Linked DNA regions of Prochlorococcus marinus str. MIT 0918. The protein of the gene in region 2 interacts with the protein of the main gene of each other region in a pairwise test. Links are inferred from orthologs where the notes say so. Each region holds a gene or a part of one and is shown on either strand. Other genes may lie near its edges. The genes, in order: O5636_RS03005 and O5636_RS06465.

Region 1 (18,361 bases), 610 kb from region 2 along the record:
TTTATGGCAATAGCACTAATTGATAGTAATAATTTTTATGCTGCATGCGAACAAAGCATCGATCCATCAACACATGGCCGACCATTAGTAGTCTTGTCAAATAATGATAGTTGCATCATCGCCCGAAATGCTGCTGCAAGGCAACTTGGCATCTCAATGGGACAGGCATATTTCAAAATACGTCATAAGCTCAAAACACTTGATGTTGAAATAAGAAGCTCAAACTACGCACTATATGGTGACATGAGTCAACGCTTAATGAATCTCATAAAAGCTAACTGTGAAGAAGTAGAGGTTTATTCAATTGACGAAGCATTTGTAAAAGTACAGAGACCTTCTAATCACGATCTCAAATTTTGGGCACAACAATTACGTGAATTAATCTACCAAAACTTAAGTCTACCAATAGCCATCGGAATTGGCTCAACAAAAAGCCAAGCAAAACTAGCAAACTATATAGCTAAAACAATGTCAGATTATGCGGGTATATTTGATTTGGAGGTAGCTGTTAATCAAGATGATTGGCTTGAAAAGATTGCAATAGAAAATGTTTGGGGGGTTGGGAAAAAATTAGCGTACTGGTGTCGATCACAAGGAGTTAATAATGTTAAGCAATTTCGAGACATGCCAAAAAATTTACTAAAAACGAAGTTTGGCATAACAGGTATACGTTTACAACATGAATTAAAAGGAAAAACATGTCTAGAACTCTCAACAAAACCGATAGCAAAGAAAGAAATCTGTGTTAGCAGAAGCTTTAGCCACCCTATAACTAATATAAAAGATTTGCGTCAGGCCATAGCAATTCACACAATACGTGCAAGTCAAAAATTAAGAAGTCAGAAATTACAAGCCAACACTATTACCATATTTACTCGCACTAGCCATTATACATCAACATTTTATAGTCAATCAGCAAGTCAACATCTAAATATAGCTAGCAATGATACGCAACTACTTTTATCTGCGAGTCTTAATCTAACAAAACAAATATTTCATTCTAATCGCTTACTAATGAAAGCAGGTGTAATCATGCAGAACCTTCTAAGTGAGGACTCTCTTCAGCTAAATTTATTTTCAAAATATAGTGCTGAACATAAATTAAGGCAAGAATGCCTAATGAAGGTAATTGATAGGCTAAACAAACGCTATGGACAAAATACAATCAATTGGGCAATATGTGGGGCAAATAAAGATTGGGAAATGTGTCGTAAACATTTGAGTGCTTCAGCAACAACACGTTTTAAAGAAATTCCCATTGTAATCGCATGACTTTCTATAAAAGCAATAAGATCAAGTATTATAAGTACAAGCAAATATCAAGATTGCAAACAACATGTTGGAATTCCTTATATTTCTTAACTCAAAAGAAGAAAAAATATTAGACTTAATTCAAAAAGCTAATTACAAGATAGTAGAGAACAGTCCTTTATGTCTTATAGATAATAAATTCTTTGGTTTTTTAAAAAAAAAGGAAAAGATAGTAGTCATATGTACAAAAAATGCTAAAGACTATGGTGGCTACAATTTTGCTAAGGACAATGCAACCGGGGGGTCTTTCAAAACTGGTCTAATGATAAGAAGAGCATTAAGGCACGAATCTGTACATATTGCTCAGGAATGTAATGATGATAATTTAATTAATAGCAGTAAAGGCCAAGAAATAAGCCCTTACAAACTAAATGCTTTAAGAGCTTCCGTTCAATTAGTAGGTAATCCAGAATTAGAGTATGAAGCTTATTCAATGGAAGACAACCCAAGGAAAATAATATCTGCTTTAAAAAGGTTTTGTTTTTAACTTAATCAATCAAAAGAAAATAAACTGCTAAAAAAATTATGCTGTAATAGTTTCTTTACCTTGATCAAGAGAGCATCTTTGTTGATCTAAATAAAGAATATGTTTACGTTCTGTATAATATAATTCCTGAAATGTTAGGGCCTCAATATTTAATCTTTCAAACATTTCATTGATTTTACTTTCCATATCATATTTCTCAGTAGGTTGTTGTTTCTCTTGCTCAATAAGTACAGAAAGGCAGGTTTCGAGAGTCTCTAATCTTTGCCCGCTCCAAGCCTCAATTAAGTGTCTACATCGTTTTAATGATTTCTGACGTTCTAAAACAGCTAATGTCCCTTGTAACTGAAGAAGAGGGTTTTCTATAGAAACCAACTGAAACTCATTAAGTTCTAAAAAGCATGTAAGCGTAGAACTAAGCGCAATATTGTTATTAGAAACAAGTTGGTCTAAAAGTTTTTCAGGAAGATCAATTTCTGACAACTCATTTCCTTTGTTGTCACCTCGAGCAATTGATTCTAGAAGAGTAGAGCCTAAAATCGCCTCTTCTAATTCGCTAATCGCAACCCAAAGCAATCTATGATGGTGAAGAGCAAAATCCTCAAGCTCTCTTTGTCTTAATTCCATACGAATAGAAGCCCGATGATTAGGACAATGCAAATAAAGCCTGAAAATCTGAGCTTCCGTACGTTCCCTTAAAGATGTCTCACTAGGCAACTCAAATCGACTAGCCCGGCCATGCCATCTTTGTCCTTTTATCTGTGTTCTAAGATCTTCTTCTAATTGCAAAGCTAACCGCGCTTGACCGCCACTTAGAAGCTCAGCCACCTTCTGCAAATAGTGAGAACGTAAAGCTGACTGAGGCAATTTACCTAATAACTGCACTAATCCACTAACAGCCTTCTGAAAGTGATCAGCTTTGCTTAAATCAAGTCCCTTTAATACCTGATCTATTTTCCAATCAATCCAAAGAGGAGACTTCTCAATAAGAGTTTTATAGTCAAACGCTGAATGCTCTTGAAGATAGTCATCTGGATCTTTACCAGAAGGAAGCTGTAAAATCCTTAATTCCAACTGACCCTGCATAGCAAGCTGCTCGACTTCTCCTATAGCTCTATTTGCAGCTGAAATCCCTGCTCTATCTGCATCAAAATTAAGTATTATTCTTTTACTATCACTACAACGACATAGCTGTTTAATCTGTTGGTTACTAAGAGCCGTGCCTAAAGCTGCAACTGAATTATTAATGCCAGCTGCATGGAGAGCAATGACATCAAAATACCCTTCTACAACTATTGCCTTATCAACTTTTCTAATTGTATCGGCAGCTTTATTTAATCCAAAGAGATGTTTTCCTTTTTCAAAAATCTCAGTTTCTGGTGAATTCAAATATTTAGGTTCTGATCCGTCAAGACTTCGTCCACCAAATCCAATAACACGCCCTTGTCGATCATGAATTGGAACAATAAGACGATTCCTAAAACGATCATAAAAACCATCTTTCCCTTTCCGCGGAACAATAAGACCAACTGCAATTAGTAAATCAGTGGAAATATTCTCAACATCAACCATATATCTCAAAAGTCCATCCCATCTATTAGGAGCAAAACCAAGTTCAAATCCATCAATTGTTCCTTTACTCAAGCGACGATCTTTTTGCAAATATTCCAACGCTTGAGATCCTGTTGAATGATGTAATTGATTACAAAACCAACCTTTTGTAAGCGAAAGAATTTTAAAAAGCTTTTCTCTTCTTGAAAGATCTTGACGTAAACGTTCCTGCTGAGCGCCTTCTAAAGTTTCAATTGGAAGTTGGTATTTTCTCGCCAAATCAAGAACAACTTCAACAAAGCTCTGCTTATTAAGTTCCATAAGGAACTTAATAGAATTACCTCCAGCACCACAAGAAAAACAATAATAAATCTGCTTCGCAGGAGAAACCGTCATGGAAGGCCTGCTGTCATCATGAAAAGGACAAATCCCAACGAATTCTTTACCTTTTTTCTTTAAAACAACATGTTCTCCTACGACATCTACAATATCAGCTCTTTCCTTAACAGAATCTAAAGTACGTTGATGGAGTCGTAGGTTTCTCATTATGCAATTATGAAGTACATACAGTAATGGATTTAAATAGGATTGAGAACTTTATTTAAATGTGCGCAAAAGACATCTAAGCAATTAAATCAAATAATTCTCGCACTAAAAATAAAATCCTTATAGCCTTATGAACCTACAAATAAGTAAAGAGAATCAAAAAATTAACACTCATGGTGTTTTTACTTTAATAGGAAGTGCTCTTGCCTTCAGCCTGATGACAGTTTGCATCAAGCAACTCAACGGGAGAATCCCTGTTGCAGAGCTAATCTTCTTCAGGTCTTTATTCAGCATAATAACTACAAGATTAATGATGATAAAGGATGATATAAATCCTTGGGGGGCAAATAAAAAATTACTTATATCTAGAGGGTTGATAGGAACAGCTGCATTATTTTGTGTTTTTAAAGCGGTCGAATCACTATCACTTGCAGCAGCAACAATAATTCAATATACATATCCAGTATTTTCTGCAATATTAGCTTGGCCATTTCTAGGAGAAAAAATAAGGAGTAAAATCATATTTGCGATAATTCTTGGTTGGATAGGTATACAAGTTGTAGTTCACCCACTTTGGACAAGTCCTTCATCCCAGAATCTTACCTTCTTGCCAATAGGTATTGCTTTAGGTGGCGCATTCCTTACTGCGCTTGCATATGTAACAGTGCGTAAGTTATCAAAATCCGAGCATCCTTTAGTAATTGTTTTTTATTTTCCATTAATTTCAATCCCAGTAACTTTGCCATTCTTATTTCAGCAAGGAGTTATTCCACAAGGGGATGAATGGATATGGATTTTAGGAATAGGTGTTTTTACTCAGCTGGGGCAATTATTGATTACACAAGGTCTTTCTCTCTTGCCTGCTGGACATGCAGGGTCGATAAATTATTCTCAAGTTTTTTTCGCCTCACTCTGGGGTACCATATTTTTCTCAGAGCCTGTAACACTTTATTTAGTTATAGGAGCTGCATGTATTCTCTTGGCAACATTAATATCTTTAAGCGATTTACCAAATTTCTAATAAGATAAAACAAAGGTAATCGACGCTATGAAATTTTTACTGGCACTAGCTTGTTCTCTAAGTTTCTGCTCAACTGCACTTGCAAATGAATCTCAAGCAGGATTCTCTAGGTCTAGAACATGTACAAGGAATGAATATAGAGAGCAATATTTTCCTGGAACAGAAAAATCTCCTGGCTATGTAAAAAGTTGGAATGAGACAGTAGAAGTACCATGCAAAGGTTCATCAGCAAACTACAAAGGTGCGATACCTCAAGATGTTGACAATAATGACTGTAAAGAAGGCTCACTGATAGGAGGATTGCTCGGAGCAGGGCTAACTATGTCTGGCACACGAGGTAAAGACAGATGGTGGGCCGTCCCAGCAGGAGGAGCAGCAGGTGCAATGATTGGATGTTCGATTGATGGAGGTTAATTTGATATAAAAACCGCTTATGATTAGCTGGCTAAAGGGAGAAACAATTGAGCACTGGAGGCATGGAGCTCGGGTAGGAGTAATACTTAATTGTTCCGGTATTGGTTATGAAATTCAACTTTTAAGTAGAAATCTTAAATTACTTAATGGTTCAAATATATTGACTCTATGGATTCATCATGTACAACGTGAAGATGGGTCAACTCTAATTGGATTTATTGACAGAGCTGATAGGGATGTTTTTAGGAAATTAATAAGTGTAAGTGGAGTAGGAACTCAACTTGCAATAGCACTTCTTGAAGCCAACCATGCCAAAAAATTAGTCTTAGCAATTGTACAAAAAGACAGTGCTCACCTTACAAAATCTCCAGGAGTAGGCAAACGCACTGCAGAAAGACTTATAATCGAACTTAACAATAAACTCTCTGAATTTATAAAAGATGAAGTTGATCTACAACAGAAAAGTTGCTCTAGTTTAGATGAGGATATAAATAGTGAAATTATAGATGAAGTAAAAAGTGCTTTATTAAATATAGATTATAAAGACTCGGAAATTGAAACAGCACTAAAATCATTATCGATTAAATTAAGATCCACTAAATCAGGAAAAGAAAAAAAAGTGACTAAACCAAAAAGCCTTGATTTCGAGACCCTTCTCAAAGAAACTCTTGTTCTAATAAATAAAGAGACTGGATAGAAAGGTGGTCAAGGAGTTAGATTAGGTAATTATTTAGCATTTCAACAGTAAATCCTCCTTACAAACATGGCGCTCAATACTCAAGCAAAGCAAGAAATCATCAACAAACACCAAACTCACGGGACTGATACAGGCTCTGCTGAGGTACAGGTGGCAATGTTAAGCGAAAGGATCACTCAACTCAGCAAACACCTTCAAAGCAATCTCCATGATTTTTCTTCTAGGCAAGGATTACTAAAAATGATTGGCCAAAGGAAAAGACTTCTTAGTTATGTAAAAAGCAAAAGTTTAAATCGATACAATGCTCTCGTTAGCAAACTTGGTCTTCGAGGCTAATAGGCTGACTAAATTAAAAAACCTCATAAAAACAACATGACAGAAAAATATACTAAAAAAAAGAATGTAAGTTCATCCAATATTGCCCCTAAGCGTGTACGCAAATCATCTATACCTAAAGAAGTCGCCAACAGAATGGCAAGGAGAATAGCCTTTACTACAGGTATACCTACTTTTTTAGGCATGGGGGTATTTATATTAAGTTATTGGTTAATTATCAAAGGGATAACAGATGTTCCTCCATCAATAACCCTAACAAGCTCAGCAATCTTTTTTTTAACAGGTCTATTTGGATTAAGCTATGGAATTCTTTCCGCAAGTTGGGAAGAAGCATCAGGGAGCTTATTAGGTTTCGAAAATATTCGACCAAATATTAAAAAGATGCGTAGTGCATTTAAACCTGTAAATCCTTCAAATGAATAGAAAAGTTTAATTAACCAAGCTTTTACTACAAGTTGCATTAAAGGATATTTGATTCAAGGACTCAATTAAAGCATTAGGGTCTTTCACACAAAACTGATGGCCTAAGCGAATATATTTGTTCTTTTTATAATCTTTAATTACAGCAACAACAGGAACTTTAACTCCAAGCTCATCCTTTGAAGGGCGATGTTTATATATACATTCTCTCAGACGATGTAGGTATTCAATATTACCAACCTGCTCAGGTAATAAATCTATTAATACAAATCTCATTTCATCTATTGAACGACAGTCATCAACGATTAATTGAACTTTTTCATCTCTTCTATCAACTCCCCCCCAAAGAAGTAATCGAGCTTCAGTTAACAAATGATCGGAGAGCCTCATATAACTCTTTGGGAAAACCACAGCTTCACAAGAACCTGTTAAATCTTCTAGCTGTAAAATAGCCATTCGATCACCTTTTCTAGTATTAACCACTCGCATATCTGTAATCATTACAATTACACTTACTTTTGATTTATCTTTTTGCTCATCCAAATCAATTAAACCAATCGGAGCAATAAGTTTGGCTGGTGAAGAGAGTTGTTTAAGAGGATGATCAGACAAATAAAAACCAAGTAATTCTTTCTCTAGTCTTAGCTTTTCAGTTGGAGAATAATCACTAACTAAAGCTCCTTTTGGGGGACAAACAGCCTCAGGTTGACCTGATTGATTCGAAGAGCCAATTGATAAATCAAAAAGATTACCTTGTCCGCTTAAACGATCCCGAGCACGGGAAGAGGCCCAATCAATAATTAAATCTAAATCTTTAATCAACTGTGCACGATTTGATTCTTGATTAAATGAATCAAGTGCTCCACAGTGAATTAATGCTTCGAGGGATCTCCTATTTAAAATATTAATAGGTATTCGATCACATAAATCTGCTAAAGAAAGAAAAGGACCTTTATCTTCTCTTGAATTAATTAATTGTCTAATAGCACCCTCTCCAAGATTTCTTATAGCTGTTAGTCCAAAAAGGATGTGATTGTTTTTAGGAGTAAAATCTATACCAGATGAATTAACATCTGGAGGTTTAACTTCTATCCCCATAGAATTACAGTTAGCGATATATCGTTGGACCTTATCGCTTGAGCCAGCATTAACTGACAACAATGCCGCCATATAGGCAACGGGATAATGCGCTTTTAAATAAGCAGTTTGATAAGTAACTGCTCCATAAGCAGTAGAATGACTCTTATTAAAACAATACTCGGCAAAAAGAACCATCTGGTCAAACAAATTATTAGCTATCGAAGAATCAACTCCGTTTTTACTTGCTCCTTCAATGAAAAAAGTTCGGTGTTTTTGCATTTCAGCAACCTTCTTTTTTCCCATAGCTCGTCTCAACAGATCTGCCTGTCCTAAGGAATAACCAGCCAGATCTTGAGCTATTTTCATAATTTGCTCTTGGTAAATCATGATCCCATAAGTCTCTTCAAGTATTGGTGCTAAAGACGGATGTGGAAAATCAATTGATTCTCGACCATGCTTACGATTTATAAATTTAGGTATAAGCCCTGCATCAAGTGGACCTGGTCGATATAAAGCTAAAATTGACGATATGTCATCCAATGATGATGGTTTTAAGTCTCTAACTATCTGACGCATTCCACTAGATTCAAGCTGAAAAATACCTTCTAAATCTCCTCTTGATAACAAGTCAAAAGTTTCTTTATCTTCCATAACTAATTCATCTAGGTTAACTTCATCTCCTATAGACTCTTCGACAAGACTTACTGTCCTATCTAGCATAGTTAAATTCTTTAATCCAAGAAAGTCCATTTTTAAAAGTCCAAGAGATTCTATATCTTCCATAAAATATTGTGTAATTATTTGCCCATCATTATTCCTCTGAAGTGGTACTAAATTATCTAATGGATCAGATGCTATAACCACTCCTGCAGCATGAACTCCAAAAGTCTTATTTGTCCCTTCAATACGCATAGCTAAATCAACCCATTTTTTTACTAAAGGGTCTTTTTGATATTTATCTCTAAATTCAGTATTTGGTGAATCTTTTTTTATCATTGCAGAAAGCTTTGCAGGCTTTCCACGAACTACAGGTATCAACTTAGCAAGTCTATCTGCTTCTCCATAAGGAATATCCATAACCCTTGCAACATCCTTCAAAACAGCCTTAGAAGTCATTCTGTTAAATGTGATAATTTGAGCTACTTTGTCCTCTCCATAACGTTGTGTGACGTAGTCAATTACTTCACTACGTCTTTCTATGCAAAAATCAGTGTCTATATCAGGCATAGACTTCCTTTCGGGATTCAAAAACCTCTCAAATAGAAGCCCATTCTTTACAGGGTCAATATTTGTAATCGCTAGTGAATAAGCCACCAATGATCCTGCTGCCGAACCTCTCCCTGGTCCTACAGGTATAGATTGTTCTCTAGCAAATCTTATATAATCCCAAACAACAAGAAAATATGTAGGGAATCCCATTTGCTCGATAATTTTCAGTTCATTGAATAATCTTTGTGTGTAATCTTCTCCCACTAAATCGATATTTTTTAAATTCAGTCTTTCTAGTAATCCCTGCTGAGCAACTTCTGACAAATATTCAATGGAAGTTCTACTACCTGGTATGGGGAAAGTAGGCATTTTATAATCACCAAGAATTGAATACTCCTCAATTTTATCGGCTATAATCTTAGTATTAGCTACGGCTTTTGCAACTATCTTTTCATCTAGATGATCAAGATACAATTTCTTCATATCAGCTTCAGACTTCAAATATTCTGTTCCTGTATAACGTAATCTCTTTTCATCTGAAATTAATTTACCAGTTAGTACGCAAAGCAATGCATCATGTGCTTCTACATCATTTTCGCTCAAATAATGTGCATCATTTGTTGCTATTAATTCTATATTTAACTCTTTAGATAGTTGTGACATCGCAACATTAACTATTCTATCTTCCATTGCTCCATGGTCTTGTATTTCAAGATAAAAATCATTCTCAAAAGTTTGTTTATACCAACTTGCAACCTCTCTTGCCACATCAAAACGTCCGCGTAAAATAGCCTGAGGGATTTCACCTCCAAGACATGCTGTAGAAATAATCAAACCTTCTTTATATTTCATAAGCAATTCCTTATCTATACATGCTCGCGCAAAAATCCCTCGCCCTCTCATTCCTTGAAGATGGCTAATTGTTGTTAATTTGACTAAATTTCTATATCCAACAGCATTTTTGGCAAGAACTACAAGATGATACCGCTTTTCTTTTTTCTGATGTGGGTTGGATATTGAACCATTAATCACATACATTTCATTCCCAATAATTGGCTTGATTCCTTCTTTCTTACATAATTTCAAAAGCTCTATAGCCCCATACATAACGCCATGATCAGTAAGAGCTAAGGCGGGGAAGCCAAGCTCTTTTGCTCGTGAAACCATCAATGGCAGCTGGCTAGCACCATCTAAAAGGCTGTAATCGCTGTGATTATGTAATGGTACAAATGCCATTACTCTATTCTACTAAGACACTAAATATACAGCCTCTTTATTCACACATAACGCTACATATAGTGCAAGATATTAAGAAGGTATTAAATTTGTGGCTGGTGCAGAACCCATTACATGAGCAGTTTGCTCATATTGATGTGCTACTTGCAATAAACGGGGTTCTTCAAGAACATTTGATATTAGTTGAAGACCAATAGGCAATCCCTTTTTATCAAACCCACAAGGAAGACTTATAGCTGGGAGCCCAGCTAAATTAGCTGGAATAGTCAATAGATCTGAAAGATACATTGACAAAGGGTCATTCTCATGTGCCCCTGCAGCAAAAGCAGTAGTAGGAGCCGTAGGGGTTAAAAGAATATCAACATTTTGAAAAGCATTATCAAAATCACGTCTTATTAAAGTCCTCACCTGTTGTGCTTTTTTGTAATAAGCATCTACATACCCTGCAGACAATGCATAAGTGCCTATCAAAATTCTTCTTTGAACCTCGCTGCCAAAACCTTTAGCTCTACTAAAAGAAGTCATAGAAGACAGACAATCTTCATTGTCCGCTCTAAAACCATATTTCACTCCATCGTATCTAGCCAAATTTGCTGAGGCTTCTGAGGGTGCAATTACATAATAAGTAGCTATTCCATCAATAAAACGAGGACATGAAACCTCTATTACCTCTGCTCCAAGAGATTCAAGGTGAGCAGCAGCTTTTAAAACCGATTCCTTCACTTCTAAATCAAGTCCTTTCTGGTTAAAACATTCTTTAATCAGTCCAACACGAAAACCTGATATAGAGGCAGACAAATGCTCTGTAAAGTCAGGGACTGGAACATCTAAACATGTTGAATCTTTAGGATCTTTTCCTGCTATAACCTGTAAAAGTTCTGCAGAGTCTGCAACATTATTAGCGAAAGGGCCGATCTGATCTAATGAACTCGCAAATGCTACCAAACCCCATCTACTAACCCTACCGTAAGTAGGCTTTAGTCCTACAACACCACAAAAAGAAGCAGGCTGCCGTATCGAGCCTCCAGTATCAGATCCCAAAGAAGCTACGCACAAACCCGATGCAACAGCAGCGGCGCTGCCTCCTGAACTCCCACCTGGGACTCTCGTAGTATCCCAAGGGTTAAAAGTTGCTCCAAAAGTCGAGGTCTCTGTAGAACTTCCCATCGCAAACTCATCTAAATTTGTTTTTCCTATTAATATTGCTCCTGACTTCCAAAGTCTTTCGGTTGCTGTAGATTCATATGGTGGTATAAATCCTTCTAATATTCGACTTGAACATGTAGTCGGTATACCTCTAGTACATAGATTATCTTTAATGGCTATAGGAATACCTGCTAAAGGAGGTAACTCTTTACCAGCAGCTCTAGCTTCATCTATTTGAGAAGCTAATTTCCGCGCTCTTTCATGGTGTAAATACAAAAAAGAATGAATAGTACCGTCGAGTTTTTCTATTCTAGAAATTTTTTTCTCTACAAGTTCAAGAGAAGACACTTCTCCCTTGATCAATCTTTCTCGCCATTTAGCTATGGTCATTATTTAATCCGAAATACTTAATATATGAAACTATCTTATCTAAACAAAGAGAAGATAAATTCAAAAAGTTAAAGGTTCAACTCTTCTACAGCGAACATAGCTGTGATTGATAGACCCTATTCCTTCGCCAGACAAATCATTTAAAAATAATTTCATCTTGGCTTTTAGACTTCTCTTGGTTAAGAAAGGTCCAAACCAATAAGTGGTAGCAGGATTATTAGTTTCGATTCGAGCCCACCAGGCCAAACCAAAACTATTACCTATGCTTCGAAATGCCCTAATTGGGCCCATAATTTATAAAAGATCTTTTCTTATGTTACTACTTTGATATAAAAAATCTAATGATAAATTTAGTTTTTTTTTATATAAATGATCAATCAAGCATTTTTCAACTTTAAAATATAACGTTGTCTTTATAATTTAAGGTTGTTCATAGCAACCCTCTAATAGTCTTTTAAAGGTTTTGTTGTCAATTTTGCTCTTAGCAACTTAGGAGATGGAGCCTGACCTGAAAGGTCTTTCATCCATCCTTGACGAGCAATCTCATACATAAATACTGATGTTGCTACTGAAGCATTCAAACTAGATGTCACCCCTCTTAAAGGAATTCTTACAAGTTCATCACAATATTTTCTTGTAAGAAGAGAAAGACCTTTATCTTCAGACCCTATTACAAGAACTAATGGGCCATCAAACGAAATTTCATTAACAGTTTTATCACCATCTCCTGCCAAACCAATAGCTGTATATCCAATTCTCTTCAATTCTTCAATAGCTCTATTCAAATTAACTACTCTTGCAACCGGTAAATGTTCTAATGCACCTGCAGCTACTTTTGCTACAGATCCTGTCAATCCTGCACTTCGTCTTTGAGGAAGAATAATTCCATGAGCTCCTAAAGCTTCTGAAGATCTAACTATTGCACCTAAATTATGAGGATCCGTAAGACCATCAAGAGCTATCAAAACAGGAGGTTCGTCTAAAGAACTACACCCTTCTATCAAAGCCTTTAAGTCAAAAGTCTCAGATGCTGCTGTTTGAAGAGCAATGCCTTGATGAACACCACCACTAGTCAAATGAGCCAATCTTGCCCAAGAAACTTCTTCAACTAGAACACCTAAAGATTTGGCATCTTTTAAAAGTTGAAAAAAACGAGGTGAGCTTCTAATCTCACCAGTACACCAAATTCTATGAATAGGCCTACCAGACTCAAGAATTGACTGAATTACATGCCTACCCCAAAAAATATCATTTGACTCATTGTGAAAAACAGTCTTTTCTTCTTCTCGCTCATGATTTTGATTTTTATTGATAAATCCTTCTTTTTGGTGTTTTTGAAAAATAGGTTTTCTTCGTCTATCAAAATATTTTACCTCTTCGGAATTATTAGAAAATCTGTCTGTATTTCTTTTTGATTGTACGCGGCCCCATTCTCTTGTAGGACTAGAGAAGCTCTGATTAGAAGTTGATTTATTTTTCTTATTCCTTAAGTCTCTTTTTTGATTTTCATTATCAACAAAATTTTCGCTAAAAGCTCTTGAAGCTTTTCTATAAGTTTTTCCTTGTGACTGATCTTTATTGGTTTCTTGCCAACTCATTGAAGAAGGGTTGCCACGATATTTCCTACCTTCTATTGAAGAAGATCGAGATGTTTTTCTGCCCCGGCGATCTTTAAAGCTCATTATTTTAATAAAGGTTTATCAGATTGAATTGCATCTAATTGATCCAATAATTGTGCAAGGCGAATTGGGTTTTTTAAAAACAACCATCCGATTAGAGTTTCGAATCCAGTTGCCTTTCCATAAATAGCAATATTTATCTTACGAGAGCCACGACAAACTCGATTGCGTCCTCGTTTAACAAAATTTCTTTCAATTTCAGTTAAATGAATCTCTAAAGATGAAAGGGCTTCTGCTTGTGCTTCCGCCTTAACCTTAGTCACAACTAAATCATGAAGATCTTTTGCTCTAGCTGGTTTCTGACATAGGCGAAGTCTTTGATGCATCTCCCAAACGGCATCTCCTAACCAAGCTAATTGAATAGGTCCTAGATCATCAGGAGAACCTGATGGTTGTAAAGATCGAATCCAATTAGTCAAGCCGCAACTTGGCTAAGAGCCTTACTTAAGTCTGATGACAAATGAAGATAATCTTCTAGACGAACAAGTTTTATTGTTTGAACAACTCTTGCATTACCAACAACACCAAGAGATTTCTTAGCCTTCTTACAAGTTTTAGCAAAATGAACAATAACTCCTAATCCAGAAGAATCTATAAAATCAATTTTTGTTAAATCCAAGACAACGGGCAATTTATTTGCGGTGAACTTTTCATTAACAAAATTTGTAAATTGCTTCTCTGAATAAGCATCTAGCTGTCCAGTGAAATAAAAAACCAAACAGCCTTTCTTTTTCTCAGACCCACCCCGCAAAGAAACGGTCAATCGTTGTAAATCGTTTATGGGACCAATCCTCCCTAATGCTTCTCAAAAGAAGTGTAGTTATCAATGAGCAAGTCAACCACGATTCAACGTCGTTCTGACATTACTTCAGCAAAACGTGCAAAATGATAATCTGCATCATGAGGCCCTGGACTGGCTTCTGGGTGATATTGAATCCCGAAAACAGGTCTGTTACACATTGCTATGCCTGCTACTGTCCCATCATTAAGATTTAAATGAGTAATATCTACATTGTTTGAATTTAATGATTCTGCTTCAAGAGCAAAGCCATGATTTTGGCTAGTAATTTCAACACGGCCACTTATGCCACATGGATGATTTAAACCTCTATGTCCATAGGTCAATTTAAAAGTTTTACCACCTAGAGCCAAACCTAAGATTTGATGGCCTAGACATATGCCAAACATAGGTAAATCTCTTTCTTCAATTAATCTTTTAGCTAAATCAATTCCTTCCTTAACAGCAGCTGGATCACCAGGTCCATTTGAAAAGAAGATTCCTTCTGGTTCTAAATCCAATACATCTTTATAGCCTGCATTCGAAGGCAGCACAACAACTTCACAGCCATGTGCTACAAGCCGGTTCAAAATTGATCGTTTAATCCCAAAATCAATAGCTACAACCTTAAAAGGAATTTGTGGTTCCAATTTCAATCTTTTATCAAATTCTGGAATAGCAGTTGTGTCCCATTTGTAAAACTTTGTCGTAGTAACTTTTTCAGCTAAATTAAGTCCCTTCATGATAGGAGCAGCTTGAATTCTTTCTAACAAACTAGACAAAGAAACTTCTTTCAATTCAGAGCAAATAAGAGCATTCATAGTTCCAGAGCTTCTTAAATGCCTTACAAGTTCTCTTGTGTCAACACCATATATGCCAACAACATTCTCTTCTTTAAGCCATTTTTCAAAAGTGATATTTGCACGCCAATTACTAGGTGTTCGAGCAAAGTTTCTTACGATAACACCTTTTGCATATGGGGAATCAGATTCATTATCTTCAGAATTCACTCCAGTATTACCTAGTTCAGGGTATGTAAATGTTATTAATTGCCCAAAATAACTTGGATCAGTTAAAACCTCTTGATATCCGGTTATGCCAGTATTAAATACTATTTCACCTATTACAGTACCTTTACTTCCAAAAGACTTTCCTTTTATTAAAGTGCCATCAGATAAAAGCAAAATTGCATCGTCTTTCTCAAAAGTAGTCATATTAAAATAATAATAAAAAACTTGTCATTCTAAAAATATTTATTCTAAAAATCCTTTTAACTCATTAAATTTTTCCCAAGGCCTACCAGATTCCATAGATTCTAAAGCTATTTTCACTCCCTTACTTATATCAATCTCAACTCCTGAAGCCCATAAAACCAAAGAAGTGTTAAGGGCTACTACATCCTTTTGAGCTTGGGTGCCTTCACCTTGCAAAACAGTTTGAAGAATCTCTTTATTTGTTATCAATGAGCCACCTTTAAGCTCATCATTTGATACAGGTTTAAGCCCTAATTCTTTGATATTAATCACTTTGGAATTTATATGGCCATTTTCAAGAAATCTAAAATCATTACTGCCTTCGAGAGATGCTTCATCCAAACCTCCTCCTCCATGAACAACTACGGCTCTTTTTAGGCCAAGGTTTTTCATTGCGACTACCATTGGGTCTAGCAATTCTTGTTTCGCGACACCTAACACTTGCGCTTTAGGACGAAATGGATTTACTAACGGTCCAAGCAGATTAAAAATAGTTCTTATTCCTAGGCTTTTTCTTAATGGAGCCAAATTAACTAAAGAAGAATGCCAAACAGGTGCAAATAAAAATGTAATATTTGTCTTTTCAATAGCATTAGCAACTAATTCAAGAGGCGCATTTAAATTTATCCCAAGTTCTTCAAGAACATCTGCAGAACCAACCTTTCCACTTGCACTTCGGTTTCCATGCTTAGCAATAGTTACTCCACAAGCAGCAGAAACAAATGCCACTGCTGTTGAGATGTTAAAAGTATCTGCTCCATCCCCCCCTGTACCACATGTATCTACCAAAAACGATTCAGAAAGATTCAAAGAATATTCACATGCGTCTCTAAGAACTTCAGCCATAGTAGAAAGCTCTAGACCTGAAACAGGCTTAGCTCTTAAAGCAGTTAAAAAAGCTCCTGTTTGTACAGGTAAAAGTTCTTCCTTGAGCCAGGCATTCATAAGAGTTTTGGCTTCCAATGAATTCAGTTCTTCAGCTGATAAAACCTTTTCAAGTAGTTTTGGCCAAGAGACAGTCGACATAAAATACGCTCAAAGAAAAGTCAGGTGCTATGCACTCTGGGCCAAATCATAGAGATATTTCTAACTCTTACCTGAAAAATTTTTATAAAAGAGTTTAAGAGAAAGAAATTATCCAATTAAAATCAACTTGAAGAATTATCTGATGTATCAAAACTTGACCCTAGATTCTCATCTGCATAATTAGAAGGTCTATACCCTTTTGACCAAATATCTCTTGTTTTAGAATTAAGTGTCTCCTGAGTCATTCCCCAAGATTTTAAAATTTTAGCTATATCCAATTGAATATCCTTGGCTCCAGGGAAGCCCTCATATCTCATTAACAACCTAGCAATGTTAAGCAAGTCTTCGTCTTCTGGCATGTCTTTAGATATCAATCTGTTTAGGTGTTCACGATCTACTATGTACAGTGGATGGTTCTGTCCTTCCATTAAGCAAAAGCCTTACTTAAGAAAACTAATATATCAACTTTCATCCTTACCGATATAGATTAATTATTAGAGTTTTCAAATCATGGCAGTTTTTAGGATTGATCTAATAAAAAGATATTTAAGGCCTCATAAAAACACTTTGATATTGGGAGGAGTGAGCCTAATAATTGTAAATATACTAAGCGTAGCAATACCTTTTGAAGTTCGTCGCATCATAGATGCCTTAAAAGAAGGATTTTCCTTTAACGATGTACTAAGCAAATCAGCATGGATAATTATCCTTGCAACAGTTATGGGTTTAGTTCGACTTTTGTCTAGGCAACTGGTATTCGGAGTTGGTAGGCAAGTAGAAGTAAATCTAAGACAAAGACTTTTCGATCATATGCTCATACAAGATCCAGGATGGGTCCAAGGTATAGGAAGTGGAGAGGTTATTACCAGAGCAACCAGTGACATAGAAAACATTAGGAGACTGCTTGGCTTCGCAATATTGAGTCTTACCAATACCTTCCTTGCCTATGCATTCACAATTCCAGCAATGCTAGCAATTAACCCTTTTTTAACTGTTGTTTCCATATCTCTTTATCCAATAATGCTAGGAACTGTTAGGCTTTTTGGAGGCAGAATGGTCAAACAACGCAAGCGACAACAAGAAGCACTATCAAGTCTCAGCGAATTAATTCAAGAAGATCTTTCAGGAATAAGTGCTATAAAAATTTATGGTCAAGAGGTTGCCGAAGAAAAAGCATTCTCAAGTTTAAATAATAATTATAAAAATGCAGCAATAAATTTAGCTAGAACAGCCAGTACACTATTCCCACTTTTGCAGGGAATTTCTTCAATATCATTACTTTTAATTCTTGCTTTAGGGAGCAGTTTTATTGAGAAAGGCTCTCTTACGATTGGAGGCCTAATCGCACTAATATTATATGTAGAAAGATTAGTATTCCCAACTGCTCTATTAGGCTTTACTCTAAATACTTTTCAATTAGGTCAGGTTAGCCTAGAGCGTGTAGAAGAATTACTTAATAACGAACCTCTTATTAAAGATAACATTAATAATAGCCCTTTAAATAAACCAATCAAAGGAAAGTTAAAAGCCAAAAATCTTTCCGTTAGGTATGAAGATAATGGTAAAAATATTATAAAGGATATAAATTTTTCAATTAATCCAGGAGAGTTAGTTGCAATAGTAGGCCCAGTTGGTTGCGGAAAAACAACTCTTGCCAGAGCTTTATGCAGAATGGTAAATATAAAAAGAAACCAATTATTCTTAGACGGTAATGATATTCTTGATCTTAAGCTAGAGGATCTTCGAAAGAACATTGCTTTGGTACCACAAGAAGGATATTTATT
Region 2 (9,174 bases):
TATATAGACTATTATTTTAGAATTTTATTGTAATTGCTTGTTAAAGTTTTAACTTTTTAACCCTGTTACGATTTGTTCAAAGTTGCGGGGGGCAATTAAAGCTAATTGAGCCAACATTTTCCTATTAATTTGAATATTTGCTTTTTTGAGCTCTCCGACTAATTTGCTATAGCTCATTCCATTTAACCTTGCTGCTGCATTTATTCTTGAGATCCATAATCTTCTGAAGTCACGTTTACGACGCTTTCTATCTCTGTAAGCATTGCAAAGTGCTTTCATTACTCGCTGATTTGCAGTGCGAAAAAGACTGCCGTTGCTTCCTTTAAAGCCTTTTGCTAATCGGAGAATTTTATTACGCCGTTTTCTAGCAACATTTCCTCTTTTAACGCGTGACATGACTAAAAGATCAAAAAACAATGGATAGAAGTAACGATTACTTCTTTATTAAAAGTAGTGTTTAGCTATATGGGAGCATTAAGCTCACATTGTCTGCATCACGTTCATCAACAACGGCTTTTGTTGCAAGATGGCGTTTGAGTTTAGAACTCTTATGATCTAGCAAGTGATTCCGGAAAGCTCTGCGACGCATGAACTTGCCAGTGCCTGTTGCTTTAAATCGCTTTGCAGCAGCTTTGCGAGTTTTTAGTTTAGGCATTTTTGGCAAATACACTAATACAATCCAACACATTACTTCCTAACACTGCCTTAGGCAAAATTGATTTTTAATTAATTGTTTTCGCTGATTTAATTTTTATGAGGTTGATGAACAGTTTTTTTGTACCCAAAGTATTTTTTTGTAGTTTATTGCTGCTGCTTGATTTTAGTAATTATGAATATAGGGCCGAGGATGCTCAAATTTTGCCAACTCATTTTTCAACTACTCAACCATTACCTTTTAAAGACTCTCAGGAACTGTTAGTTAGCTTGGAAACATATTTAGGTAAACCACGTCTGGATGGGTCTCATGCAGCAGATTTGAAGTTAGTTAGTCCTGGCAGGCCAATATTTTTGAAAGATTCCAAGGGTTTGACGCATAAAGCAGCTCAAATAACAATAAGTTGGCAAAGAGTTGATCTGCAAAGGCCTCTAAAATTTGTTAGGCAGGTTATTGGTCCATTTGCAAGTTTTGAATCCGCTCAGAGGGTTTCAGAATTATTAAGGCAAGAGGGGATTCCAAGCCTAGTTGCCTATCCATCTGACTGGGAGGTATGGATTTCTGAGGGACATAATATACCTGAAAATTTTAATTCTCGAATTGTCCAGAAAAATGTGTTCTTTAAGGTTAAACCAGTCTTAAAACTTGGTTCAATTGATTTTTTAATTTCCGGAGATTTAGAAATTTTTGCTCCTGATGGTTTGTTTTGGAAGGGAGGCTTGTATTCAGGACCTTTTTATTTGAAACCTGATGCATATGGAAGTTGGTCATTAATCGAAAAGGTTCCTATTGAGAAATATTTACTTGGAGTTTTACCTCATGAAATTGGGAGTTCATCTCCCCCTGCAGCATTAGCTGCACAAGCAGTTTTGGCTAGAACATGGGCTATTTCTAATAGAAAGCGTTTTGAAATTGATGGATATCATTTATGTAGCAATACTCAGTGTCAGGTTTATAAAGATCCTAATCAATCTAATGATGCAGTTGCTAGAGCTATTTCATCAACTGCTGGCAAGATACTTAGTTGGAATGGCCAACCAATTAATGCTGTATATCATGCTACAAATGGAGGGGTAGGTGCTGCTGGCAATGAGGCATGGTCTATGGCTTCTTTACCCTATCTTAAAACCTTTTTAGATGGGTCGACACGCTGGCGGAAGCAGTTTTCATTGCCTTTAAATGAAGATTTTCAGATACAAAGGCTCTTAAAGAAACGAGATGGTGCTTTTGGTAATAATCATCGCCTTTTTAGATGGAAAAGAGTTTTAAAAGCAGAAGAAATTAAGGAAAAATTGGCTTTAACAAACTTATCTACGTTTCTACCTAAGACTATTAATATTTTAAAACGGGGTACTAGTGGCAGAGTTTTAGCATTGGAGATTCAAGGAAGCAAAAAAAATTCAAAAATTATTCTTCGATTAGATGCTATTAGAAGAAATCTGAGAAATTTGCCTAGTACGCTTTTTTATGTTGAACAAATTGAAGAAGGTTCTTGGCAATTTATTGGAGGAGGTTTTGGTCATGGAGCTGGCTTATCTCAAGCTGGTGCAATTGATTTAGCCCATAGAGGATGGACAACCAAGAAGATTCTTAAGCATTATTACCCAGGAACAACATATGAATCTTTTGAATAGTTTTGAGAAGACCTCTTAGAGTCTTTTTCTAAACCTCGGGAATGTCATGGCCTTAGCTCGAGTAACTGGAGAAAACCGACGAGGCAAGGCATGCTTATTTTTATTTGCATGTGCTTTTGCTGGGGCTTTACCTCATTCATTTGATGCACCATACAGACTTTTTCCAGCATTACTGTTTTTGTTTTTATTAGGTAGTTATGGATTAAGAGTTGTTTTATTGGCTCGTTCTCGAGCAAGTATCTCTTCAGCCGTTACATATTCTTCGATACCAGCTGAAGATTTACCTTCTGTTGATGTTTTGGTTTCAGCTAGGGATGAAGAAACAGTAGTAGAAAAATTAATTAATAGATTGGCTAATGTTCAATATCCAGAAGAAAAAATTAATATATGCATTATTAATGATGGCAGCCAAGATAATACTGCATCAATTTTAGAAGAAAAGAGCCAAACATTTTCAAATATCAAAATCCTTCATCGAGCTCCTTCGTCGGGAGGAGGAAAATCAGGAGCATTGAATTATGCCTTACAAAAATTAAGCGGAGAATGGGTTTTTATTTTGGATGCAGATGCAGATTTCCCTCCAGATATTTTGCTGCGATTGATGCCGGTTGCCAAAGAAGGGAGCTTGGCAGCTATTCAATTAAGAAAAGCTGTTGTGAATTCTCAGAAGAATTTTCTGACTTGTTGTCAATCGATGGAAATGGCCATGGATGCTGTTATTCAAGAAGGGCGACAGAATATCAATGGTGTTGTTGAATTAAGGGGTAACGGGGAGCTTTTAAATAGAATCGCATTAGATAGTTGTGGGGGATTTAATGAGGAAACAGTTACTGATGATCTGGATTTAAGTTTTAGATTTTTAATCTCTGGAGCTTCTATAGGAATTCTTTGGAATCCTCCTGTAACAGAGGAGGGTGTTGAATCTCTTCAAGCATTATTGAGACAGAGAAAACGTTGGGCTGAAGGTGGATTGCAGCGTTTTTTTGATTATTGGTCTTTATTGATATCTAAGAAATTAACTATTGTTCAACTTATTGATTTAATTGCTTTCTTTTTATTGCAATATGCGTTGCCTGTCATATCTTTTTTTGATTTATTCATTGCACTTGTGACAAAAACGCTGCCTCTATATTGGCCTTTATCTTTGGTTGCATTTACTATTTCAGGATTTGCTTGTTTTCGTGGTGCGAAAAAATACTCATCTGGCCCTAATATTCCTTCTCCTCATTTTGTAAACTTATTAATGTTTATTATTTATTTATCCCATTGGTTTTTTGTAATTCCATTAATCACAATTAATATGGCATTTAGATCAAAAAAATTGATCTGGTTAAAAACCACTCATAAAGGATTTTAGTTATTATTATTTATTCATCTTCTAAATTAATAATCTTTCCATTAAAAAAATTTGCAAAATTTTCTGTTTCTTCTGAAACTAATTCTTCCCTACTGATTGTTTTCTTTGATTCATTATCTTTACCTTCTAATTTTTTCGTTAACTCTTGATTAGAATCCATTTTTTGTTCATTTAATATTTGTTTCTTTTCTACTTTTGATTCAATACTATTTAATTCCCCGTTCATAGATTTTAGATTTATTTGTTTTTCAAGAATTAACTCTTTACTTTCTCCTAGTGTTTCTTTAATCGCTTTTTCAATAATACTTTTTCGACTTTGAATCATCCCTATCCAATTCTCTGATACTTTTATTATGACTTGATTTTTTGTTAAAGTTGTAAGTTTGGCTTGTTGGGATAAAAGCATTTTTGTTGAAGGTAAACCAACGTTAGAAAGTATTTGTTTCCAAGTATCTGACAATTCATTTTGCGATACATTATTTTCAGCTGGAACAATAGTTTTTTTTATCCCAATTAGATTATTCAAATCTGAAGGTTTTTCTTCTGAAACAGGTTTTAATTTCTCATTGATACTTCGAGATTTAATGGGGGTTGCTTGATTGTTATTAGGTTGTGTATTTAGCATTCCTAAAAGTAAAATTTCTAGCCATAGCTTTGGCTGTAAACTTAATCTAATTTGTGATTCTGAACCTTTCAGATAAGCTTGCCACCGTAAAATATCTTCCAAATTTATTTTTGAGGAAATTTCTTCTAGTTTATCGTGAGAGTTGCTAGATATATTGCATAATAGAGCTTTATTTTTTATAGATTTGCTTACTACTAAATCTCTAAGTATAGACGCGATTCCTTGAAGAATTATTATTGGCTCTTTACCATCATCTATTAATTTATTAAGTATTTCTAATAATTTACTTGGATTTTTTATTGCTAAAGAAGCTGCAAGCTCTAGTAATTTTTCTTCAGGAACTTCTCCAAGTAATTCCCATACTGAATCCAAGTTTATTGGTGGTGGTAATAGACTTAATTGATCTAGCATGCTTTCTGCATCTCTCAGCCCACCAGCAGAACGTTTAGCAATTAAACTAAGGCATTCATTATTAATATTAATTTCTTCTTTAATAGCAATCATTTGCAAATGATTTGTTAATGAACTTAAGGAAATACGACGAAAATCAAAACGTTGACACCTGCTTAAAATTGTTTGTAAAAGCCTTTGTGGATCAGTTGTGGCTAATATGAAAACTGTTTGTGATGGAGGTTCTTCTAAGGTTTTTAATAATGCATTAAAAGCTGCATTCGAAAGCATATGGCATTCATCAATTACGTATACTTTCCAACGAGCTTGAACAGGTGCAAATTGAGCTTTTTCGATTAATTCTCGAATATTATCTACACCAGTATTAGAAGCAGCATCTATTTCAATCACATCTAAAGCGATACTATTAGTAATTTCTATACAAACGCTACATTTGCCGCATGGATTAATATTTGGTCCGTTATTTGCTAAACAATTTAAAGAACGGGCAAAAATCCTTGCACTGGAAGTTTTTCCAGTACCTCTAGGCCCACAAAAAAGATAGGCAGGTGCAATCCGATTAGTATTTATTGCTTGTTTAAGTGTAGATACAATTGATTCTTGTCCTACAAGATCATCAAATCGCTTTGGACGATATTTATGATGCAGCGGTTGGTAATTGGAAATCATGCTGCTTAATAGGTCAAAAATATTAGAAGACTAGAAAATTAATTGTTTTAGAAGCTGAGTTTTTCGATAGTTTATTTAGGCAGATTCTTGTTTAGACCTTTTATTTGATTCAGGTAGAGGAACAACTTTTCCCCCTGTAATAGATTCAACCATTTCTTTTGTAACTGTACATTTGTCTATTCCTTGTTGAGAAGGCAAGCTATACATAATGTCTAGCATTAATTCCTCAACAATTCCTCTTAATGCTCTAGCACCAGTTTTTCTTCTAAATGCTTCTTGAGCGATGCATTTAATTGCATTATCTTCGAAATTGAGTTGCACATTATCCATACTCATAAGAGTAATAAATTGCTTGACTACTGCATCTCTAGGCTCTTTTAGGATTGCTTCTAATGCTTCTGCGTTAAGTGGCTCTAATACAGCACTTACAGGCATTCTTCCAATAAATTCTGGAATAAGACCATATCTAACTAAATCATCAGGTTCTAAATTGCTTAGTAATTGTTTGTTTTCTCCTTCTAAATTTTTATATTTTTGCGTGCGATTTTCAGAATTCATAAAACCTATAGAATTTCGTCCTAATCGTTTTTGAACTATATCTTCTAAGCCAACAAAAGCTCCACCACATATGAATAATATTTGGCTAGTGTCAATTTGAATACAGTCGTGATAAGGATGTTTTCTGCCCCCTTGTGGAGGAACATTGGCTGTTGTTCCTTCAAGCATCTTTAGTAATGCTTGTTGAACCCCTTCTCCTGATACGTCTCTTGTGATAGAAGGGTTTTCGCTTTTACGAGCAATTTTGTCAATTTCATCGATATATATGATTCCTCTTTGGGCGAGATTAATATCCATATCAGACTTTTGAAGGAGTCTTAAAAGAATATTTTCTACATCTTCACCTACATAGCCAGCTTCGGTCAGTGTAGTAGCGTCTGCAACGGCAAATGGTACATCAAGTAGTTCCGCAAGGGTTTGTGCTAATAAAGTTTTTCCACTACCAGTTGGCCCTATTAGAAGGATATTTGATTTATGGAGTTTAGTTGTTGAAAGGTCTGTTTCCTCTTTGTCATTACCTGTCCAGGCTAGACGTTTGTAGTGGTTGTAAACAGCGACCGAAAGAATTTTTTTGGCATCCTCTTGTCCTACTACTTGCTTGTCTAAGAATTCTTTAATTTCTATAGGTTTTGGAATAGATGAAAGTGTAGGAGCTGGTGTTGATGGAATTGGAGAATTGCTGGGAATCTTCTCATTGCCTACTGGTTTTGATTTTCCAGGATTTTCTAATAGCTCTTCATCTAAAATTTCATTGCATAAATCGATACATTCATCACATATATAAACTCCTGGTCCAGCAATTAACTTGCGCACTTGTTCTTGTGATTTGCCACAAAATGAACATTTAAGATGGGCTTCGAATTTTGCCATCGTTTCTGAAAGGGTTCCAGGATTGGTTGTTGGATCTGATTAAGAATGATCAGCTCTTATCTATAGGATCGTCATGAATTGATGATTAGTCAGCTTTCCGTAACGATTCCTATTTAGTTGAGACTGGTAATAACTTTATCTATCAGGCCGTATTCAACCGCTTCTTGGGGAGAAAGGAAGTGGTCTCTATCAGTATCTTCAGAAATTCTTTCGACAGATTTGCCAGTATGCCTTGCTAACAAAGTATTTAAAGTGTCCTTAAGAAAAAGAATTTCTTTTGCTTGAATTTCAATTTCAACAGCCTGACCTTGAGCGCCTCCTAAGGGCTGGTGAATCATGATTCTTGAATTAGGTAATGCAAGTCTTTTCCCTTTACTTCCTCCTGTTAATAGGAAAGCTCCCATACTTGCAGCTAAGCCATAGCAAATGGTAACTACATCAGGAGTTACTTGCTGCATAGTGTCATAGATAGCCAGACCTGCAGTTACTGATCCCCCAGGAGAATTGATATATAGCTGAATATCTTTTTCAGGGTCTTCAGCTTCAAGAAACAGCATTTGCGCAACTAATGCATCTGCTACTTGATCATTTACGTCAGTTCCAAGAAAGATAATTCTTTCACGAAGAAGCCTTGAATAGATATCAAATGCTCTATCTCCTCGCCCTGATTGTTCAATGACTGTTGGCAGAACTCCTGGGCCTGAACTGGGTCGGTCGCTTTTCCATATGTTTTGAATAGGATGTGCGCAGTGTGTGTTAATCACCTTGATGGTTCCAGGCTGTTATTTAAATAATCCTATAATTAGATTTTATGATTCGCTTTAATCTTTAGTTGTTTTCCCATTGTTTGTGTTTGTTTTTTGAGATTTTTTTGGTGTTTTCTTTTCTGTTGACTTTTTCTCTGACTTGGTTGATTTATTTTTTGGTTTTTTTTCAATAATCGTATTGTGTTTTTCTAGCCATTTAAATAATTTCTCTTGAAGTAGATCATCAGCAACAATGGTACGTAATTTGTCTTGGTCAATATTTGATTGAGATGCAAGTTCTTTTTTTATTTCTTCTAATTTATTTTCAAGCTCTTGAGGCTCTACTTCAATATTTTCAGCATCAGCTAACGCATTCAGTGCAAAACTATTCCTTAAATTGGCTTCAGCTTCAGGTCTGGAAGATTCCATAAGAGAATTAACAACTTCTTGAGTAAATGTTGATTTAACATCAATACCTTGATCAGCAAAATTTCTAGCTGTTTTTTCAATTAAATTTCTTACTTCTTGATCAATTAACGATTTTGGTAGTTCAACTTCTAATTGTTCCACTAAGCTATTTAATATTGATTCCTGACGTTTTTTTTGATTTAAGTTTTCATTATCTTTTTTCAGACGTTCTGTAAGATCATTTCTTAGCTCTAACATGGTTTCTTTATCACCTGCTTGTTTTGCAAAAGCATCATTCAGATCTGGTAGTTCACGAGTTTTTAGATCTTTTAATTCAATATCAAATTTGGCTTTTCTTCCCTTCGCTTTTTCATCTTGATATTCCTTTGGGAAGATGCATTCTAAACTTTTTTTATCATTGATTTTCATGCCATAAATTCCTTCTATAAACCCAGGGATCATTTTCCCTTCTTCTAATTCGATCTCCATAGCCTCTCCACTCCCTCCTTCTATTTCACTGCCATCATCGACAAAAGTACCTTTAAAACTCACTACAGCAATATCTCCATGACTTGCAGCTCTGTTATCAATTGGAACAACAGTTGCTAATTGTTTTCTTGATTGTTCTATAAGCTCATCAACTTTGTTGGTGTTGAATTTAATTGGTTCTACTTCTGCAGTTAAACCTTTAGTAGTTTTTAATTTCGGTGTAGGTGAGATATCTGTTTCTAAGGTAATAGACAATGCTTTTTCAGGATTAAAGTTTTCTAAGACTTTGTCAAATCCATTAGCTAGTTCTGGATCACAGAGTGGTTTAATTGATTCTTCGTCTAGAGCTTGTTTCCATACTTTTTCTAAAAGTTTTTCCAATGCTGACGCTTGGATTCTCATAGCACCAACTTGTTGAAGAATAACTGCCTTTGGTACTTTTCCTTTGCGGAAACCTGGTATATTGGCTGATCTACATAATGTGGATAGTGCCTCTTCGTAGCTTGCTTTGCATTGTTTCGCAGGAACCTCAAGTTCAATTGCTAAACGACTATTAGGGAGGGGTTTGGTTTTTATTTTTAATTGAGAATTACTCATTGGTTAGATAAAAATCTTGGCTCATTGGCCTATTACACTAAATAAGAGTAAGGCCATCTATCCAAAGCTATTTGTCTTTTATCTATTTTTGGACATTTTTTCTAAATTAGATAGATCTCATTCTTTCTAAACTATTTTGTTTTTCTAGTTTGACT

What was found.
Region 1: the proteins of O5636_RS06465 (region 2) and O5636_RS03005 interact in binary tests that used the Escherichia coli proteins (3 or more experiments, as listed by UniProt). The link is inferred for Prochlorococcus marinus str. MIT 0918 from one-to-one orthologs.

The regions. Positions count from the first base shown.
Region 1 is NZ_CP114780.1:554,761-573,121, forward strand. The notes cover bases 6,590-10,606. They hold O5636_RS03005 (DNA polymerase III subunit alpha), read right to left. Parts: upstream 10,306-10,606; coding sequence 6,790-10,305; downstream 6,590-6,789. Other genes in these bases: O5636_RS03000 (PAM68 family protein), read left to right, coding at 6,590-6,783; gatA (Asp-tRNA(Asn)/Glu-tRNA(Gln) amidotransferase subunit GatA), read right to left, coding at 10,378-10,606. Also shown: O5636_RS02965 (Y-family DNA polymerase), read left to right, coding at 4-1,272; O5636_RS02970 (serine hydroxymethyltransferase), read left to right, coding at 1,337-1,798; dnaG (DNA primase), read right to left, coding at 1,835-3,892; O5636_RS02980 (DMT family transporter), read left to right, coding at 4,023-4,913; O5636_RS02985 (cAMP phosphodiesterase), read left to right, coding at 4,941-5,327; Holliday junction branch migration protein RuvA, read left to right, coding at 5,347-6,024; rpsO (30S ribosomal protein S15), read left to right, coding at 6,091-6,360; more of O5636_RS03000, read left to right, coding at 6,397-6,589; more of gatA, read right to left, coding at 10,607-11,841; O5636_RS03015 (DUF1816 domain-containing protein), read right to left, coding at 11,902-12,132; 23S rRNA (guanosine(2251)-2'-O)-methyltransferase RlmB, read right to left, coding at 12,285-13,523; O5636_RS03025 (Mini-ribonuclease 3), read right to left, coding at 13,523-13,939; O5636_RS03030 (STAS domain-containing protein), read right to left, coding at 13,936-14,283; carA (glutamine-hydrolyzing carbamoyl-phosphate synthase small subunit), read right to left, coding at 14,367-15,512; trpD (anthranilate phosphoribosyltransferase), read right to left, coding at 15,552-16,577; O5636_RS03045 (DUF3288 family protein), read right to left, coding at 16,700-17,005; O5636_RS03050 (ABC transporter ATP-binding protein), read left to right, coding at 17,088-18,361. UniProt on the Escherichia coli protein: DNA polymerase III is a complex, multichain enzyme responsible for most of the replicative synthesis in bacteria. This DNA polymerase also exhibits 3' to 5' exonuclease activity. The alpha chain is the DNA polymerase catalytic subunit.
Region 2 is NZ_CP114780.1:1,169,052-1,178,225, reverse strand. Bases 3,005-5,897 are described here. They hold O5636_RS06465 (DNA polymerase III subunit gamma/tau), read right to left. Parts: upstream 5,352-5,897; coding sequence 3,657-5,351; downstream 3,005-3,656. Other genes in these bases: clpX (ATP-dependent protease ATP-binding subunit ClpX), read right to left, coding at 5,427-5,897; O5636_RS06470 (glycosyltransferase), read left to right, coding at 3,005-3,646. Also shown: rplT (50S ribosomal protein L20), read right to left, coding at 49-396; rpmI (50S ribosomal protein L35), read right to left, coding at 458-655; O5636_RS06475 (SpoIID/LytB domain-containing protein), read left to right, coding at 763-2,289; more of O5636_RS06470, read left to right, coding at 2,336-3,004; more of clpX, read right to left, coding at 5,898-6,779; ATP-dependent Clp endopeptidase proteolytic subunit ClpP, read right to left, coding at 6,893-7,543; tig (trigger factor), read right to left, coding at 7,601-9,019; O5636_RS06445 (aspartate-semialdehyde dehydrogenase), read left to right, coding at 9,169-9,174. UniProt on the Escherichia coli protein: Part of the beta sliding clamp loading complex, which hydrolyzes ATP to load the beta clamp onto primed DNA to form the DNA replication pre-initiation complex.